DNA from 4 places in the Bacillus cereus group sp. MYBK79-1 genome. Region 3 is predicted to be linked to each of the others. Evidence: riboswitches for the same ligand, from Rfam matches in the RefSeq annotation. Region 3 holds a riboswitch; each other region holds the start of a gene.

Region 1 (4,385 bases), on a different contig from region 3:
TAAGGAGCATTTTTTATTGTCAAAAAATAGTCCAATATATATCCGTTACTATATAAAATTATTTGTATAATAATAGGTGAGAACTATTTTCAAAAGGGAGGTGTATAGTTAATGAAGTTAGTTATTCCGAAGCAACACGGTGCATGGGCCATGCTCGTTATACCATTTCTATTAAGTGTCATTCTTGGGAAACCTACTATGTATCATATTCCATTGTTTTTAGCATGGTTCTTTATCTATTTAGCTACGTATCCGTTTCTTACGTACATAAAGCAAAGACGAAAAAAAGAGTATTTACATGCAGCAATTGTATATTTTAGCATCGCTTTTGTATTTGGGATGATTTCTCTATTATATGAATGGCGTATTCTTTTATTCGTAGCAGTAATGATTCCATTATTTATTGTAAATATGCATTACGCTCGTCAAAAAAATGAAAGAGCATTACTAAATGATATTAGTGCGATTATTGTTTTCTGTATTGGTGGTTTAGTTAGTTATTATTTTTCAATGAAACTCATAGATAAAACAGCACTATTTATTGCGCTTATATCATTTTTATATTTTTTAGGAAGTACGTTTTATGTGAAAACGATGATTCGTGAGAAAAATAATCCGAAATATCGTTTTATATCTTGGGGTTATCATATTCTGTTAACGATAATCGTGTTTGCTATCAATCCATGGTGCTCTCTTATCTTTATACCGAGTGTCATTCGAGCAATTATGCTGTATGGCAAAAAGATTTCTATTATAAAAGTAGGGGTTTTAGAAATTGCTAATTCTGTATATTTTTTAATTATAACGGTAATAATTATGAAGTATGCCATTTGAAAAAACTTCCCACCTTATGATGGGAAGTTTTTTCAATCTTGTTCTAAAATATGAACGGTGTAATCACAGCGTTGAATAGCTTGTTCGATCGCATAAAGTGATTGTTCAATACGTGCGCGATTAAAATCTTTTTCAACAGTTTGTAGTGCTTCTTCTAAACAATGTTTTGCTTCTTGTAATGATTGAAAAGAATCTTGTACATATCCGCGAGCATTTTGATGCATTTCATACTCCTCCTTAAATATTCATATATGTATAGTATGAACGGTAAAGAAGAAAATATTATTTGTTATATTTGTTTGACAATTAAAATGAAATTACGTATAGTAAGAATTAAGTGAATATTTTCTTATCCAGAGAGGTGGAGGGACTGGCCCGATGAAACCCAGCAACCGCGATGCAGGTGCTAATTCCAGCAGAACATATTTGTTCTGGGAGATAAGACGAAGATATATACGTAACTTCTTCTTATCGGAGAGGTTTTTTTGTTGCAAAAAAACCGATTACGAAAATTTATATTAAGAAGAAAGGGGTTGCGCATTACTGTGACACTCGAAAAATACGTAAAACTGCGTAGTACAGTTTATGAATATATGATAGAGCAAGATAAGCCAATATCATTGTTAGATATTCAAGAACATATCGTTTCGCATCATGAAGGAAAATTCACGAAAAAGATGTTACATCAATTTTATTTATCAAGACTATTAGATGAACTGAAACTGGATGGGAAAATTACATTAGCTGATGAATATCTCTATACTGAAAAAGGGGTATTGTATAAGGCGGGAAAAGGGAGCTAAGCTCTCTTTTTTTTGAAGTATGTAGAGTAAAAGACTGCTTAAGCAGCCTGATACAGGGAATGGTGTTGAGTGTGTAGTGTCAAAGATTGAATGTGCCTGAAAGAGGCACTTCATATCGGCTGCAAATGAAAAGAGACACCTCCGCCGAATAGGTGTCAGTCATTTTGTCATATAGACTTGCTATTTGACAGTTATTAGAATAACATGCAGGGTTTTGGAAGTCAAAAGGGAATTAAAGGAAGAGGTGCTGTTATGTACGCTTACTTATTAAAAGAGTTATATAGGTATATTCCGAAACACATTATTGATAGAGGTTATGAATATTATGAAGAAGGACATGTAGAAGATGTTGAAATACATAATAATAAAGTATTTGCGTTTGTGACTGGTAATGCAGGAAATTATGAAGTAGTGATAGAAATGGAGGATTTTTCGGAAAGTAGCTGCGAATGTCCATATGAAAACTATTGTAAACATATGGCGGCAGTTGTTTATGATATTCAAGGTGCTGGTGAAAGTACGGTGAAAGAGAAACTGAAAGATTTAGACAAGGAAGAGTTACTTACAGTATTAAACCGTTTATTACAAAGTTCGAAAAACGTGCAAATTGTAGAGAAGATGTTAAAGAAGGGGAAACTTTAACTTATAGAGGGAGTTGTTTTGTAGTGAATGTACTAATTGTATACGCTCATCCTAGTCCTTCCAGTTTTAATGCGGCGATTTTAAAACATGTGCAAAAAGGATTACAAGAAACTAATCATTCGGTTAAGGTACTTGATTTATATAAAGAACAATTTGATCCAGTCCTTGTATTTAATGAGGAGAAGAAAAGACGTGATTTAGTAAATGAAGAAGAGACAGATCGGTATAGAATGTTAGTGGAAGAGGCGGATATGCTTCTCTTTATATATCCAGTATGGTGGTGGGGGATGCCTGCAATTTTAAAAGGGTTTATTGATCGTATTTTTGTAGCTGGATTTGCTTATAAATATGAAGGTGCTCTGCCGAAAGGATTATTGAAGAGGAAAAAAGCATGGGTAATTAATACGTTAGACTCACCGTTATGGTACGTCGCACTATTATATCGATCAGCAGATTGGATTATGATGAAAAGAGGCGTGTTACGCTTTTGCGGCATTCGCAATATAAAACGATCTGTTTTTCAATCTGTGAAAACGAGTAAACGAGAGAAGCGGGAAAAGTGGTTATTACAAATAGAAGAAAAGGCTCGTACATTATGAATGAAATGGAACGTATTATAAAGTGTTGTCAGTATGATAACGAACTTTTTCGTACATATATTACATGCTTACTTCAATTGAAGAAATGTAGTGAAACGTTTCAACAAATTCAAATTCAATTAAGAAATGATTATTTAATAAGAGGAATTTGTGAAAGAGAAGTTGATGAGGTAGTAAGAGGAAGTAAAGAATACGAAACATATTTTCTTCCTAAAGCGTTACAGTGGAATTTCTTGAGGGAAAATCCACATTTAATTGAAAAAGTATGTGAAGATTTTTTTGCATTTGAGGCATTACATCTTACGGACATAGAATGGAAGATGATTGTAAATTGCATGGGAAATAAAGTGAAACTTTAATCAGTGGGGGGTGTTTTCTCCCACTGATTATTAGTTGAACCAATCGGGCATTTACGGGCAGTTGATCTCCCGCCTAACTGCTTTGCTTCAACTGGATATAGTTGGGAGTTTTACTGCTCGTTAATGCGGGGTAAATAATTTATTATGTAAAAAAGCTAGTATAAAACTAGCTTTTCGTTTAAATAAATAAGAAGCATAGACTAATGATAAATCCTGCATATAGTAAGTTAACAACGCAAAATCCCATAATATCACGAGCACCTAAACCAGCTATCGCTAATGCCGGTAATGCCCAGAATGGTTGAATCAAATTCGTCCAAGCATCGCCCCACGCAATTGCCATTGCTGTTTTTGCAGCAGGTACACCAAGTTCAGCGCCAGCTGGAATCATAATGGGTGCTTGCACAGCCCATTGACCACCACCAGATGGAACGAAAATATTAACGATGCCAGCACTTAAAAAAGTGAAGAGCGGGAAAGTCGTTTCGTTTGAAATGCTAATAAAGAAATTCGAAATAGCTCCTCCAAGTGAAAGTCCTTCACTATTTGCTCCAATCATCATTCCCATAATTCCAGCATAAAACGGAAATTGAAGTAAAATACCAGAAGCACTTTTCGTAGAGTCTGAAAAGGCACGAATATATTGAATCGGAGTATGGTGGAAAATAAGTCCAGCAATTAATAACATAAAAATAACGATGTCTAGCGTAAGGTTAAAGCCTTTCGTATAAAAGTAATTGAAAATATAAATGAGACCTAACAATCCGACGCAAAGTGTAATAATGATGCTATTTTCCATTTTCTCAGCGAACGTATTGTTTCCTACTTCTTGGGCGGCAGCTTCTTCATGGAATACGCTAGGATCTACAGTTATCGTATGTTTTTCATCTGGATGCATCGCTTTATTAATGAGAGGCATCGTAACGAGAAAAATAATAACTGGCACAAGTGCGTATGGTGAGAATAACGTTTCTGTTATTGGAATTGCTTCTTTAATACTTCCAGCTGTCGTTTTAATTAACGTTTCACCGCCAGTTGCTAACGTAAGAGGAATAGAAGCAGAAAGCCCCGCATGCCAAATGAGAAACCCAGAATAAGAAGAGGCAATGGCTAGTCTATAATCTAATCCTTCCAGCTGCCGTGCCACT
Region 2 (4,385 bases), on a different contig from region 3:
AATGAGATAAATGCCGTTAAAATATTTCATCGCCGCATCGATCAATTCTTGCGAAATGCGAATCCCTTCCTCAATTGCTGCCTCTTTCGTTTCATGTCCATCCATTCTCTCCCTTATTCCTTCAGGTAGCGTAATTCCTGGCACCTCAAAATGAAGGAAATCTGCATTCCTTTTACTTATTAGCGGCATAATCCCAATAAAAATAGGTTGTTCCAAATGCTTTGTCGCTTCATACACTTCTTCAATTAACGCGATATCATAAATTGGCTGGGTTAAAAAATATTCGGCTCCAGCTTCTATTTTCCGTTCCATTCGCTTAACCGCTGCTTTTAAATGTCTTACATGCGGATTAAACGCACCTCCCACTGAAAACCGTGTTGCTGGACCTATTGATTTCCCTAAAATCGAGCGCCCATCGTTCATTTCTTTAATCATTTTAATGAGCTCAATAGAGGACAAATCATATACAGAAGTGGCACCTGGAAAATCACCGACGCGTGCTGGATCACCAGTTAAAGCTAACACTTCTTCCATACCTAACGCTGATAAGCCTAGTAAATGAGATTGTAGTCCGATGACGTTATGGTCTCTACACGTTAAATGCGTCAATACTGGAATATCATGCTTCGTTAATAATGCCCCCATTGCCATATTCGAGATGCGAGGCGATGCTAATGAATTATCTGCTAGAGTAATAGCATCTGCCCCAACTCTTTTCAATACTCTTGCGCCTTCAAAAAATCGCTGCGTATCTAACGTTTTCGGTGGATCTAATTCCACTACTACTGTCGTTTGTTTTTTTGCTTTCTCTGCTAATGTGACATGAGCTTTCGAACGTTTCTCGTGTGTATGAACTACTTTCGGTCTTTGAACCGTATCCTTTTCTATTACAGGCGTAATATTTGCAATTGCACGTTTCATACTTTCAATATGTTCTGGAGTCGTGCCACAACAACCACCTAATAACCGAATACCTTGCTCAATAAACTTCGGCGTCATCGCTTCGAAATAAGCTGGACTTCCCTCATATACGTAACGTCCCTCCACATAATTAGGGAGACCTGCATTTGGATATGCTGACAAGTAGCCATTTTGCGGAATCGATATCATTTTAAAAGCTTCCGTCATATGAAGTGGTCCTAGTTGGCAGTTCAATCCAACGACATTTGCACCATAATCTAAAAGCTGTTTTAATATTTCATTTACATCATTTCCATTTTGAGTCGTACCTGCCTCATGTAACGCTAATTGAGCTACAATTGGAATATTCGTTTGTTTTCGTAACACCTGAACAGCATGAAGTAATTCAAACTCATCATAGAAAGTCTCTAATAACAGTCCATCAACCTGTTCTTCTAGTAATGCACTTGCCTGCTCAAGTAGCATAAATTCTCTTTCTATATCAGTCGTTGTAACAGCTCCGATATGTTTCATACCGCCAATTGTTCCTAAAATTGCATTTCTATCTGTAACAGATGCTTTCGCCAATTTTACCGCCGCTCTATTAATTTCAGTAACTTGATTTTCTAAACCATACATACGTAATTTTGCTTCATTTGCTCCGTACGTATTTGTTTGAATCACATCTGCCCCAGCAGCTACATATTGCTTATGAATCGATATAATTAAATCTGGATCAGATATGTTCAATTCTTCAAAACTACTTTGCAAACCATGTGAATGTAATAACGTCCCAACCGCACCATCACCTATTACAATTCCTTTTGATAATAAATCTAGTAATTTCACAATTCTCCCTCATTTCTATCAATATAAAAACCCCCTCTTCACTTTGAAGAGGGGGACATAATCGTTCCTCCTCTTATTATGCAAAACAATCGTTTTGCAGGTATTAGCACCGTTTCAAACATTTCGTTTGAAGGTTGCCGGGTTTCACAGGGCCTTTCCCTCCACCGCTCTCAATAAGAGTTTGTCTTTATTATTTTATTTATGTAGCTAAAAGGAAATGCGTTCCCCTTTTAACAATGTTTGTTAATTTTTTAATAAATTTAGCACGCACAAATGCAAAAGTCAATGACACTTGCGGAAAAATAAAAATTATTTAAAATAAAGTTGCAATTCAATTATCTTTTGTTGTAAAGTTAAAAACATAATAAAATTTCATACGAACATTCTTATCTAGAGAGGTAGAGGGACTGGCCCTATGACGCCTCAGCAACCATTAACATTTGTTAATAAGGTGCTAATTCCAGCAAATTGTGAAAGATTTGACAGATGAGAAGAAGACTCTATTCAAATCGAAAGCCTTCTTCTTAGAAGGCTTTTTTTATTTTACCCCGCTATTTGAGGGCAGTAAGATTCCCAACTCAAAATTCAGCTAGAACAAAGAAGTTAGGTGGGAATCATCTGCCCGTAAAAGCCCGATTGGTGAGGGCTGATAATCAGTGGGGATGAATCCCTCACTGATTAAAGTTTCACTTTACATTCACTTAATTGTTAATTTAAAAAGGAGGAATTTTTATATGTCAACTATTGAAACAAAACTAGCACAAATCGGAAACCGGAGCGAAACTACAACAGGAACTGTTAATCCGCCTGTTTATTTTTCAACTGCTTATCGTCACGAAGGAATTGGTAAGTCTACTGGATTTGACTATTCACGAACTGGAAATCCAACTCGCGGCCTGTTAGAACAGGCAATCGCAGATTTAGAATACGGTGAACAAGGTTATGCCTGTAGTTCAGGGATGGCAGCTGTTTTCCTCGTCCTTTCCCTATTCCGTTCCGGAGACGAACTTATTGTATCTGAAGATTTATACGGAGGCACTTATCGATTATTTTCTGAGCAAGAAAAAAAGTGGAATGTTCGATGTAGATACGTAAATACACAATCTATTAAACAAATTGAGAAAGCTATCACAACTGAAACGAAAGCTATTTTCATAGAAACCCCAACTAATCCATTAATGCAAGTTACTGATATTGCCGCTGTCGCAACTGTAGCGAAAAGACACGGACTACTTCTTATTGTAGACAACACATTCTATACGCCTTATATACAGCAGCCATTAACAGAAGGTGCCGACATTGTACTTCATAGCGCAACGAAATATTTAGGGGGACATAACGATGTACTAAGCGGTCTTGTCGTTGCAAAAGGAAAGGAACTTTGTGAGGAAATCGCTCATTACCATAATGCCTCTGGTGCAGTCTTAAGCCCATTTGACTCATGGCTATTAATTCGTGGTATGAAAACGTTAGCGCTTCGTATGAGACAACATGAAGAAAATGCAAAAGCAGTTGTCGCTTATTTAAATGATGAAGACGGGGTGACAGATGTATTTTATCCTGGAAGAGGCGGCATGATCTCATTTCGTCTGAAAGATGAAACGTGGATTAATCCATTCTTACAATCTTTATCCTTAATTACATTCGCTGAAAGTCTTGGTGGTGTTGAAAGTTTAATGACCTATCCAGCAACGCAAACGCACGCTGATATTCCTGAAGAAATCAGAACGGCAAACGGTGTATGCAATCGTCTTCTTCGATTTTCCGTTGGCATTGAAAATAGTAACGATTTAATTCAAGACTTAAAGCAAGCCATTAAACTTGTAAAAGAAGGTGTAAGAATATGAGTTATTCTATTGATACACTCTTACTGCACAACCAATATAAACATGACTCGCAAACAGGAGCTGTTAACGTTCCCATCTATAATACATCAACATTCCACCAGTTTGATGTAGATACGTTCGGAAAATATGACTATAGCCGCTCTGGTAATCCAACTCGTGAAGCTCTTGAAGATATCATTGCTTTATTAGAAGGCGGAACAAAAGGATTTGCCTTCGCATCAGGAATTGCAGCGATTTCTACTGCATTCCTCCTTCTTTCACAAGGTGATCACATACTCATTTCAGAAGACGTATATGGAGGCACTTATCGAATTATAACTGAAGTTCTCTCCCGTTACGGTGTTTCACATACATTTGTTGATATGACCAATTTAGAAGAAATAAAGCAAAACATTAAGCCAAATACAAAACTCTTTTATGTGGAAACACCCTCTAATCCACTTTTAAAAGTGACAGATATTCGTGCTGTTTCTCAACTTGCAAAATCTATTGACGCCCTTACTTTTGTTGATAATACATTTTTGACACCACTATTCCAGAAGCCACTTGATCTTGGCGCCGATGTCGTTCTTCATAGTGCCACAAAATTCATTGCTGGTCATAGTGATGTTACTGCCGGATTAGCAGTTGTAAAAGATGCCGAACTCGCTCAAAAACTTGGATTTTTACAAAATGCATTCGGTGCTATTTTAGGTCCTCAAGATTGTTCTCTCGTACTTCGCGGGCTAAAAACATTACATGTACGTCTTGAGCATTCAGCTGCTAACGCCAATAAAATTGCACATTATT
Region 3 (4,385 bases):
CTTATTCATATGAGTAAAAGGGTTATTCCAACAGAAAGTTTGTACTTAAGCGATTGGACCACCTAAGTTAATAATATCTTCAGAAACGCTGTCGAACTTTTTGAAGTTCTCTTTGAATTCGCTCGCAAGCTCGATTGCTTTCGCTTTGTAAGCAGCTTTATCAGCCCAAGTTTGTTCAGGCATTAACACTTCGTCAGGTACACCTGGTACGTGAAGTGGAACTTCAAGACCGAAGATGTCATGTTTAGCTGTTTCAGTTTTTGCAAGTTCGCCGCTTAACGCTGCTTGAATCATTGCACGAGTGTAACCTAAGTTCATACGTTTACCAATGCCGTATTCGCCACCAGTCCAGCCAGTGTTTACTAAGAATACTTTCGCATCGTGTTTCTCGATTTTTTCACCAAGCATTTCAGCATAGCGAGATGCATCAAGTGGTAAGAATGGTGAACCAAAGCAAGTTGAGAATGTTGCTTGCGGAGATGTAACGCCGCGCTCTGTTCCTGCTAGTTTACTAGTGTAACCACTTAAGAAATGATACATAGCTTGTTCTTTTGATAACTTACTGATTGGAGGCAATACGCCAGATGCATCAGCAGTTAAGAAAATGATTGTATTTGGGTGTCCAGCAACACTTGGCAGTACGATATTGTCAATCGCATGCATAGGGTATGCAGCACGAGTATTTTCTGTTAAAGTAGTATCGTTATAGTCTGCGATACGCGTTTGGTTATTAATGATAACGTTTTCTAAAACAGATCCAAATTTGATTGCATCGAAAATTTGTGGTTCTTTCTCGTGAGAAAGGTTTACACATTTTGCATAGCAACCGCCTTCAATATTGAATACACCGTTATCAGACCAACCATGCTCATCATCACCGATTAATTTACGGTTTGGATCAGCAGATAATGTTGTTTTACCTGTTCCAGATAAACCGAAGAATAGTGCTACGTCGCCTTCTTCACCTACGTTTGCAGAGCAATGCATAGAAAGAATATCTTGTTCAGGTAATAAGAAGTTCATAATAGAGAAGATTGATTTTTTCATTTCTCCAGCGTATTCTGTACCACCAATTAGTACGATACGTTTTTCGAATGAAACCATAATGAATGCTTCAGAGTTTGTACCGTCAACAGCTGGATCAGCTTTGAAATTCGGTGCAGAAACAATTGTGAACTCTGATTCATGAGTTGTTAATTCTTCTTCAGTTGGACGAATGAATAATTGATGTACAAATAAATTGTGCCATGCATATTCATTAATAACTTGAATTGGTAGGCGGTAATTGCGGTCAGCGCCTGCAAATCCATTGAAGACGAATAACTCTTCTTTTTCTTTTAAGTATTCTAAAACTTTAGTATATAATTTATTAAAATGTTCTTCAGAAATCGGTTGATTCACTGCTCCCCAAGCAATTTTGTCAGCAACCGATGCTTCTTTCACAATAAATTTATCTTTAGGAGAACGTCCTGTATATTTTCCAGTTGAAGCAGAAACGGCACCAGTAGAAGTTAATTTCCCTTCATTTCGCATTAATACTTTTTCCACTAATTGCGGAACACTTAGTTGAATCTGTGCATTGCTTCCGTTCAATAATTCGTGTAAACCAATTTGGACATTCACAGTACTCATATTTATATACCATCCTTTTCATTTAATGAAATATTTCTCGTAATCCCCAACAAGAGTATAACACAATTATATAAATAATGTATACTATTTATTTCTTTTTGTTTGTGTGAATGCATTATTTCCTTATTAATATTTCATTTCAGGCGTATTGAGAAAAACTTTCAGGAAAATGTGAATATTAATTGACAAATGAATATCATTTCTTTAGTATAGGTTGGGACGGATACTCTCTTATCCCGAGCTGGCGGAGGGACAGGCCCGATGAAGCCCAGCAACCTCATTTGTAGTGGTAAATACAGGTGAATAGGTGCTAAAACCTGTGCGAGGCTAACGGTCTCGAACGATAAGAGCAAAGGGCAAAAAGCAGTATGCAAGTAGCAAATTAAACCTTTCCTCTATGTAAAGTAGGAAAGGTTTTTCTGTATGCTTGTGTGGGAGAATAAATGTATGTCGCAGTTTGTGGCAAATTAAGGATGAGTTCCGTACAATATATACAATTACTGTAGGGAGGTTTACCACATGACAAAGAAACGTCATCTGTTCACATCTGAGTCTGTAACTGAAGGACATCCAGATAAAATTTGTGACCAAATTTCTGATTCAATTTTAGATGCGATCTTATCAAAGGACGCAAATGCACGTGTAGCTTGTGAAACAACTGTAACAACTGGTTTAGTATTGGTAGCGGGGGAAATTACGACTTCTACTTACGTAGATATTCCAAAAATCGTTCGTGAAACAATTCAAGGCATTGGTTACACACGCGCAAAATACGGATTCGATGCAGAAACTTGTGCAGTTTTAACATCTATCGATGAGCAGTCTGCTGACATCGCTATGGGTGTTGACCAAGCGCTAGAAGCACGCGAAGGTCTAATGACTGACGCTGAGATTGAGGCAATTGGTGCAGGAGACCAAGGTTTAATGTTTGGTTTCGCATGTAATGAAACACAAGAGTTAATGCCACTTCCAATCTCGCTTGCTCACAAATTAGCTCGCCGTTTAACTGAAGTACGTAAAGATGAGACATTATCATACTTACGTCCGGATGGAAAAACGCAAGTTACAGTTGAGTATGATGAAAATGGTAAACCTGTACGTGTAGATACAATCGTAATTTCTACACAGCATCATCCAGATGTTACATGGGAAGAAATCGATCGCGATTTAAAAGAGCATGTAATTAAAGCTGTAGTTCCAGCAGAATTAATGGATGGAGAAACGAAATTCTTCATTAACCCAACTGGTCGCTTCGTAATTGGTGGACCACAAGGTGATGCTGGTTTAACAGGACGTAAAATCATCGTTGATACTTACGGTGGATACGCTCGCCACGGTGGCGGTGCATTCTCTGGTAAAGATGCAACAAAAGTTGACCGTTCTGCAGCATATGCAGCTCGTTATGTTGCGAAAAACATCGTAGCAGCTGGTCTTGCTGACAAAGCAGAAGTACAACTTGCATACGCAATTGGTGTAGCACAACCAGTATCAATTTCAGTTGATACGTTCGGCACTGGTAAAGTATCTGAAGACGTACTAGTAGGACTAGTTCGTAACAACTTCGATCTTCGCCCAGCCGGTATTATTAAAATGCTAGACTTACGTCGCCCAATTTACAAACAAACAGCAGCTTACGGCCACTTCGGACGTACTGATGTAGATCTAACATGGGAACGTACAGACAAAGCTGCAGCTTTAAAAGAGCAAGCTGGTCTATAATATATGAAAAAAAGCTTTGCGCCGTGAGCGCAAAGCTTTTTTTATTTTGTTTTATTTACCACTTGGATGCAAGAACCACAATAAACTTCTCCATCTAGCTCAATGTACTTTCTCACATTTGTCATACCACTTGCCGGAAATGGCATATGAATCCATGCTTTTTCATATGTTTGTATTTCCTTTTCACATGATTTACAAAGGACTGGTTTCTTCTTGAACATATGTAATCAACCTTTCATTTGACGTGCTTTACCCGCGCAAAAGGCACTGCTTAGTAAAAATAGGGTTGCGAATATAATGCTTACTAATGTAGCGTATGGAATTGCGCCTTTTAGAGAAAAGCCAACAGTAATGGAAGCGACGAATAAGAGGATGAATGTTGTTGTTAATTTTTTATAAAGTTCCATAGTGAATAAATCTCCTTATCAAGAAATTTTTGCATAGCATCATCTATCTGGTATATATGTGGAAACTATTCCTGTAGAGTGAGTAGTACCACCAGCACGTACGTAAGTGTGGCTTAATTGTAAACCTAAATTTCCTGCAGTATTTGAAGTTCTAATTTTTGTATTCATTTGAGCTGTTTTGGGTACAGGGTTAAATAGGTTTTTCTCCAGCGTCCAACTGCCATAGTTTTCACTTAATAATGAGTTGCTGTTTATACTGAATCCAGTTAAATTTCGAAAAAAGAATAGTGGAAGCATAGTGGAATCTGGTTCATAATTTATTAACTTTTGAGATGAATAAGGTACAGATAATTGTGTATTCCAGCTTATAAAAGGTGGATTTATAACTGTGTTTTTAATAGTATGAGATGCTGTAATGTCCCACACAGATCCTACTTTTCCGTTAATATCTGCGTCAGAACTGTTCTGACTAAATGTAATAGTTGTTGTTAATTTAGCCCCAGAATAAAAAGAGTAATTATAAGTTCTACTTGCTTGAAAGGACTCAGTAGTATATGAAGTGGAGTGTGCAATTTTTTCTAAAGTGCGTATAGTTTCTTTTTGAACTGCTTCTATACTTTCTGTTTT
Region 4 (4,385 bases), on a different contig from region 3:
TTGAAGTATCAAACTTAAATTATACAGTTAAATCTTTGAAACGTTTCAAAGATAAAACGGTCATTATCTCAGGCGGAGGTAACTCTGCAATTGATTGGGCAAATGAGTTAGAACCAATTGCGAAAAAAGTTTATTTAACATATAGAAAAGAAGAATTATCCGGTCATGAGGCACAAGTAAAACAACTTATGAACAGTTCAGCAGAATGTTTCTTTAATACATCGATTACAACATTAATTGCTGGCGATAATCATGAAGCGATTGAATATGTAGAATTAACAAATCACGAAACAGGAGAGGTTTCTCAGTTAGCTATCGATGAAGTTATTATTAATCATGGATATGAACGTGACATTACGTTATTAGAAAATAGTGAGTTAGACGTTGCGATTATAGATAATTATTATATTGCAGGTAATGCGAATAGTGAGTCTTCTGTAGATGGATTATATGCTGCGGGAGATATTTTAAAGCATGAAGGGAAATTACACTTAATTGCGGGGGCATTCCAAGATGCTGGAAATGCTGTAAATAAAGCGAAACAATTTATTCAACCAGATGCAAGTGAGTACGGAATGGTTTCTTCGCATAATGAAGTATTTAAGAAGAGAAATCGTGAATTGATTAAGCAGATGATGAAATAAGAAAGGAACAAGTATACCCCCATTTACTTCTCTATTCGAGTGACGAGAGAGGTAAATGGGGGTTTTCCTGTTTACTATATTTTCAATCATTATAATGACACCGGTTTCATCAGTTCATGTAATATGAACGTTTTATTTGTAAATCTATCTATAAAACAATGAATCTATGTTTTGCTGCCGCAGAACAGTAGTACATTATGCTGTCCCTTTAGCTCGTTCGTTAGGAAATGGCATATTTAATATAGAAGCAATGTACTGTTTTCCATGCATTCGAGCTAATGATTCTAATATTTGACGGACGCGTTTTGTAAGATGTCCTTGTTCCTTTATAGCTTCACAATATGCGTCATAGAAAGCGTATTTAGCCCAAAGGAAATCATCTTGTTGGAATAAAAAGTGATTTCTGTACCATTCCCCAATTGTATGGTAACAATTGTTTTCATGTATTGCTACGCTTTGAGAAAGAATGCGATCAGATAAAGATGTAGTTAAATGAGAAATTGTGTTTTCTGTTTCAACCTGTAATGTTTTTTCTAACATTGTAATGATGTGACGAGTAGCCATATGTTAACTCTCCTTTGTGTAAATGGGTAATACCATTCTATATTTAAAAAATTCTTACTATATATTAGTATACAATATATGGAATGCATCTACCTGCTTTTTAAGCTGCATTTACAAAATCTTTTTTATTTGTTTACAAAAATAAAGTAAGATACAGTATATAGGAAAAAATAATAAAGGAATGAACGCGTTGTATATAACAGTAGAAGAAGCTGCGGATTATTTGAATTTACCAAAGTCGTATATTGAAGAACTAATTCAGCAAAAGAAAGTTCGCGCAATATTTGATGGAGAGCAATATTTATTAAATAAAGAACAATTCAATACACATTTAGAACAAATGGAGAAATATAAGCAATTAGTGGAAGAAATATTAAACGAACCAATTCCAGAAGATATGGATGTTAAAGACGAAGATTAAACGATGGGAAATCCTTTTATATGTTGTACAACTAATGGAAAGTTATGCAGTAAAATATAGAGTACGATTTCATTTGCAAGTAGATGGAAATAGGAACGAAAGTAGAGATTTTTTACCGACAGTATAATGGGCTAGAAGAAAATATTTTTCAGAAAAGTGTTCTTGTTGTGTAAATATAAACATTTTATAAAATGTTTCAAGAAGGGTTTTTTTTATAAAATACTTCGTTTATAATGGAGGAAAATATCGACATGAGATTTGTTATTCATGTAACGGTTCGGTAGTGTTAGAAAAAGAAGGGGTGCACACGCATCCTTTTTTCTATGCAGATATTATAAAAGAGGTGGTATTGATGGAATTAACATTAAATTCGACTGTATGTTTACACACGATTCAATTTAGAAAAGAGCAAAAGAATTATATTGTAAAAGATACAATTACAGGAGAAAAATATGAAATGCCGCCACTTTGGATTGATGCATTGGCAATGATGCGTGACGGTTTTTTATTGGGGGAAATTGAGGAGAAATTAAAAGAAGAGTATCCTGACGAAGAAATAAATATGTTAGCATTTACGAGGCAACTGTTAGAGCTAGAGCTTGTCGAAATGGTAGATGGGGAAGAAATAGCTTGTACAAAGAAGAAAGAGAAAGATTATTTAGCTTGGTTACGTCCTCGTGTTGAGCAATTCTTTCTTAATTTAAATAAAAAAAATAGAAGCAAAGGTCAATGATGATCTTTGCTTTTTTGTATAGCTTGTTTAAAAAATTACAGCGAATGCTCTTGCGAAAGCACCGTCGCTATCTTTAATTTTTAAAGGTGCCGCTGAAAAAAAGAAACGCTTCGTGTGTATGGCATCTAAGTTTGTTAAATTTTCGATTAAATAAATATTATTCCCAAGTAGTATGTGATGAATCGGTGATGTTACTGTCGTTACCTCATCAGGAGAGATGAAATCTAAACCGACTGATTTTACTTTTAAGTGAACTAGTTCTTCAGCTAATTCTTCAGAAAGATAAAATGCTTCTTTCTCATACGCCTCTGTATTCCATTTAGTAGATAGATTGGAATGGAAAATGACAATATCACCTTCTTTTATGTCAGCATTGTGCAATACTTCTTTAGGTAACTTTCGTTCTTGAATATGAGTTACATCGATAAGAACAGCTTCACCTACAAATTGATCTAGGGGTAATTGATCAATAGTCGTTGCGCCTGAAATGAAATGGGCAGGAGCATCGCAATGCGTACCAACATGAACGACAGAATGAAAATCTGTAACTTGATAACCTGTTTCTTTAACACTTGTAATGGCTTCTAAATTGATTTTTGGTGTGCCAGGAAATTGAGACATATTGTTTTCAAATGTTTGTGATAGGTCAATTACTTTCACTTTAAATACCTCCAATATATGTTTTGAAATATAAAAAACTCACCTTTCATAATCAAGACAGATGAGTTTTGCACACAATAGTTACGTTTTATCTTTCAAAATGCAGTGCATTTTGCAGGAATTAGCACCTATTCAGTTTATATAAACTGAGGTTGCTGGGCTTCAAAGGGCCGGTCCCTCTGCCTCTCTTGATAAAGATATATTAAGTTTTGGATTCTGAATATTCATTACAATTAAATTGTAATTCATTTCCTTTTTTTGTGCAATAACAAATAGGTATTCACCCAAATAAAGCTACTCGCATATTGTAGCTTATGTAAATAGAATGCTGCGAAGGAGTGAGTGCAGTGACAGGGAATGTACTGAATTATTATGCTGGTGGAAATACAGCTAGAGGGTTTCATAATTTATACGAAGAGAACTTAAAAGGACTCAACAGATTATTTATTTTAAAAGGGGGCCCTGGAACCGGGAAATCTTCTTTAATCAAGTCAATAGGTCGTGAGTGGGTTGAAAAAGGATATGATATTGAATTTTTACACTGTTCTTCTGATAATAAATCGGTTGATGGTGTCATTATCCCGAAGTTAAAAGTAGGAATTGTTGATGGAACATCACCGCATGTTATTGAGCCGAAAATGCCAGGAGTTGTCGAGGAGTATATCAATTTAGGAGTTGCCTGGGACTCAGATAAATTAAGAAAGCAGAAGGTGGAAATTGAACGATTTGTTTCAGAAGCAAGCAAAGCTTTTCAAGCGGCTTACGCTCGTTTCCATGAGGCGCTGATTATACATGATGAGTGGGAGAAAATATATATTAGTAATATTGATTTTAATAAAGCGAATGAACTAACCAATCAGCTAATTCAGAAGTTATTTACAGATAAAGGCGGGAAACAATCGCTTGTGAAACATCGGTTTTTAGGAGCAGCTACACCGAAAGGAGCAGTTGATTTTGTTCCGAATTTAACAGAAGGATTACCACATCGTTATTTTATAAAAGGACGCCCAGGCTCTGGGAAATCAACAATGCTCAAAAAATTAGCTAAGGCAGCAGAAGAAAAAGGATTTGAAGTTGAAGTATATCATTGTGGATTTGATCCAAATAGTCTTGATATGGTTATCGTAAGAGAATTAGGGTTTGCAATTTTTGATAGCACTGCGCCACATGAATATTTTCCGAGCCGCGAAGGTGATGAGATTATAGATATGTATGCCCTGATCGTGACACCAGGGACAGATGAGAAGTACGAGGCGGAGATTCGCGACGTCTCCATTCAATATAAAGCAAAAATGAATGAGGCGATGTCTTTCTTAGCGAAAGCAAAATCAGTTCGTGATAAATTAGAACGAATTTATATTGC

What was found. Region 3 has a riboswitch for S-adenosylmethionine ahead of metK (methionine adenosyltransferase). Riboswitches for the same ligand answer to the same signal wherever they lie in the genome.
Region 1: it holds a riboswitch for S-adenosylmethionine, as region 3 does, so the genes downstream of both, ACTFOB_RS21840 (hypothetical protein) here and metK (methionine adenosyltransferase) in region 3, are expected to answer to the same signal.
Region 2: it holds a riboswitch for S-adenosylmethionine, as region 3 does, so the genes downstream of both, metI (cystathionine gamma-synthase/O-acetylhomoserine thiolyase) here and metK (methionine adenosyltransferase) in region 3, are expected to answer to the same signal.
Region 4: it holds a riboswitch for S-adenosylmethionine, as region 3 does, so the genes downstream of both, ACTFOB_RS18485 (cyclase family protein) here and metK (methionine adenosyltransferase) in region 3, are expected to answer to the same signal.

Annotation. Positions count from the first base shown of each region.
Region 1 covers NZ_JBQAEO010000017.1:58,487-62,871, forward strand. Annotated here, with positions in the region: gene ACTFOB_RS21830 (YwiC-like family protein) at 112-834, shown strand; gene ACTFOB_RS21835 (hypothetical protein) at 867-1,058, opposite strand; SAM riboswitch class I at 1,181-1,279, shown strand; gene ACTFOB_RS21840 (hypothetical protein) at 1,320-1,637, shown strand; gene ACTFOB_RS21845 (SWIM zinc finger family protein) at 1,890-2,279, shown strand; gene ACTFOB_RS21850 (NAD(P)H-dependent oxidoreductase) at 2,303-2,878, shown strand; gene ACTFOB_RS21855 (group-specific protein) at 2,875-3,237, shown strand; gene ACTFOB_RS21860 (short-chain fatty acid transporter) at 3,416-4,385, opposite strand, start outside.
Region 2 covers NZ_JBQAEO010000010.1:95,170-99,554, reverse strand. Annotated here, with positions in the region: gene ACTFOB_RS16995 (bifunctional homocysteine S-methyltransferase/methylenetetrahydrofolate reductase) at 1-1,749, opposite strand, end outside; SAM riboswitch class I at 1,820-1,929, opposite strand; SAM riboswitch class I at 2,133-2,242, shown strand; gene metI (cystathionine gamma-synthase/O-acetylhomoserine thiolyase) at 2,484-3,596, shown strand; gene metC (cystathionine beta-lyase) at 3,593-4,385, shown strand, end outside.
Region 3 covers NZ_JBQAEO010000002.1:384,314-388,698, reverse strand. Annotated here, with positions in the region: gene pckA (phosphoenolpyruvate carboxykinase (ATP)) at 46-1,632, opposite strand; SAM riboswitch class I at 1,861-1,982, shown strand; gene metK (methionine adenosyltransferase) at 2,152-3,351, shown strand; gene ACTFOB_RS06725 (hypothetical protein) at 3,393-3,572, opposite strand; gene ACTFOB_RS06720 (hypothetical protein) at 3,579-3,758, opposite strand; gene ACTFOB_RS06715 (hypothetical protein) at 3,798-4,184, opposite strand.
Region 4 covers NZ_JBQAEO010000012.1:10,357-14,741, forward strand. Annotated here, with positions in the region: gene ACTFOB_RS18465 (NAD(P)/FAD-dependent oxidoreductase) at 1-644, shown strand, start outside; gene ACTFOB_RS18470 (hypothetical protein) at 840-1,208, opposite strand; gene ACTFOB_RS18475 (helix-turn-helix domain-containing protein) at 1,390-1,629, shown strand; gene ACTFOB_RS18480 (hypothetical protein) at 1,982-2,362, shown strand; gene ACTFOB_RS18485 (cyclase family protein) at 2,390-3,022, opposite strand; SAM riboswitch class I at 3,108-3,220, opposite strand; gene ACTFOB_RS18490 (PRK06851 family protein) at 3,370-4,385, shown strand, end outside.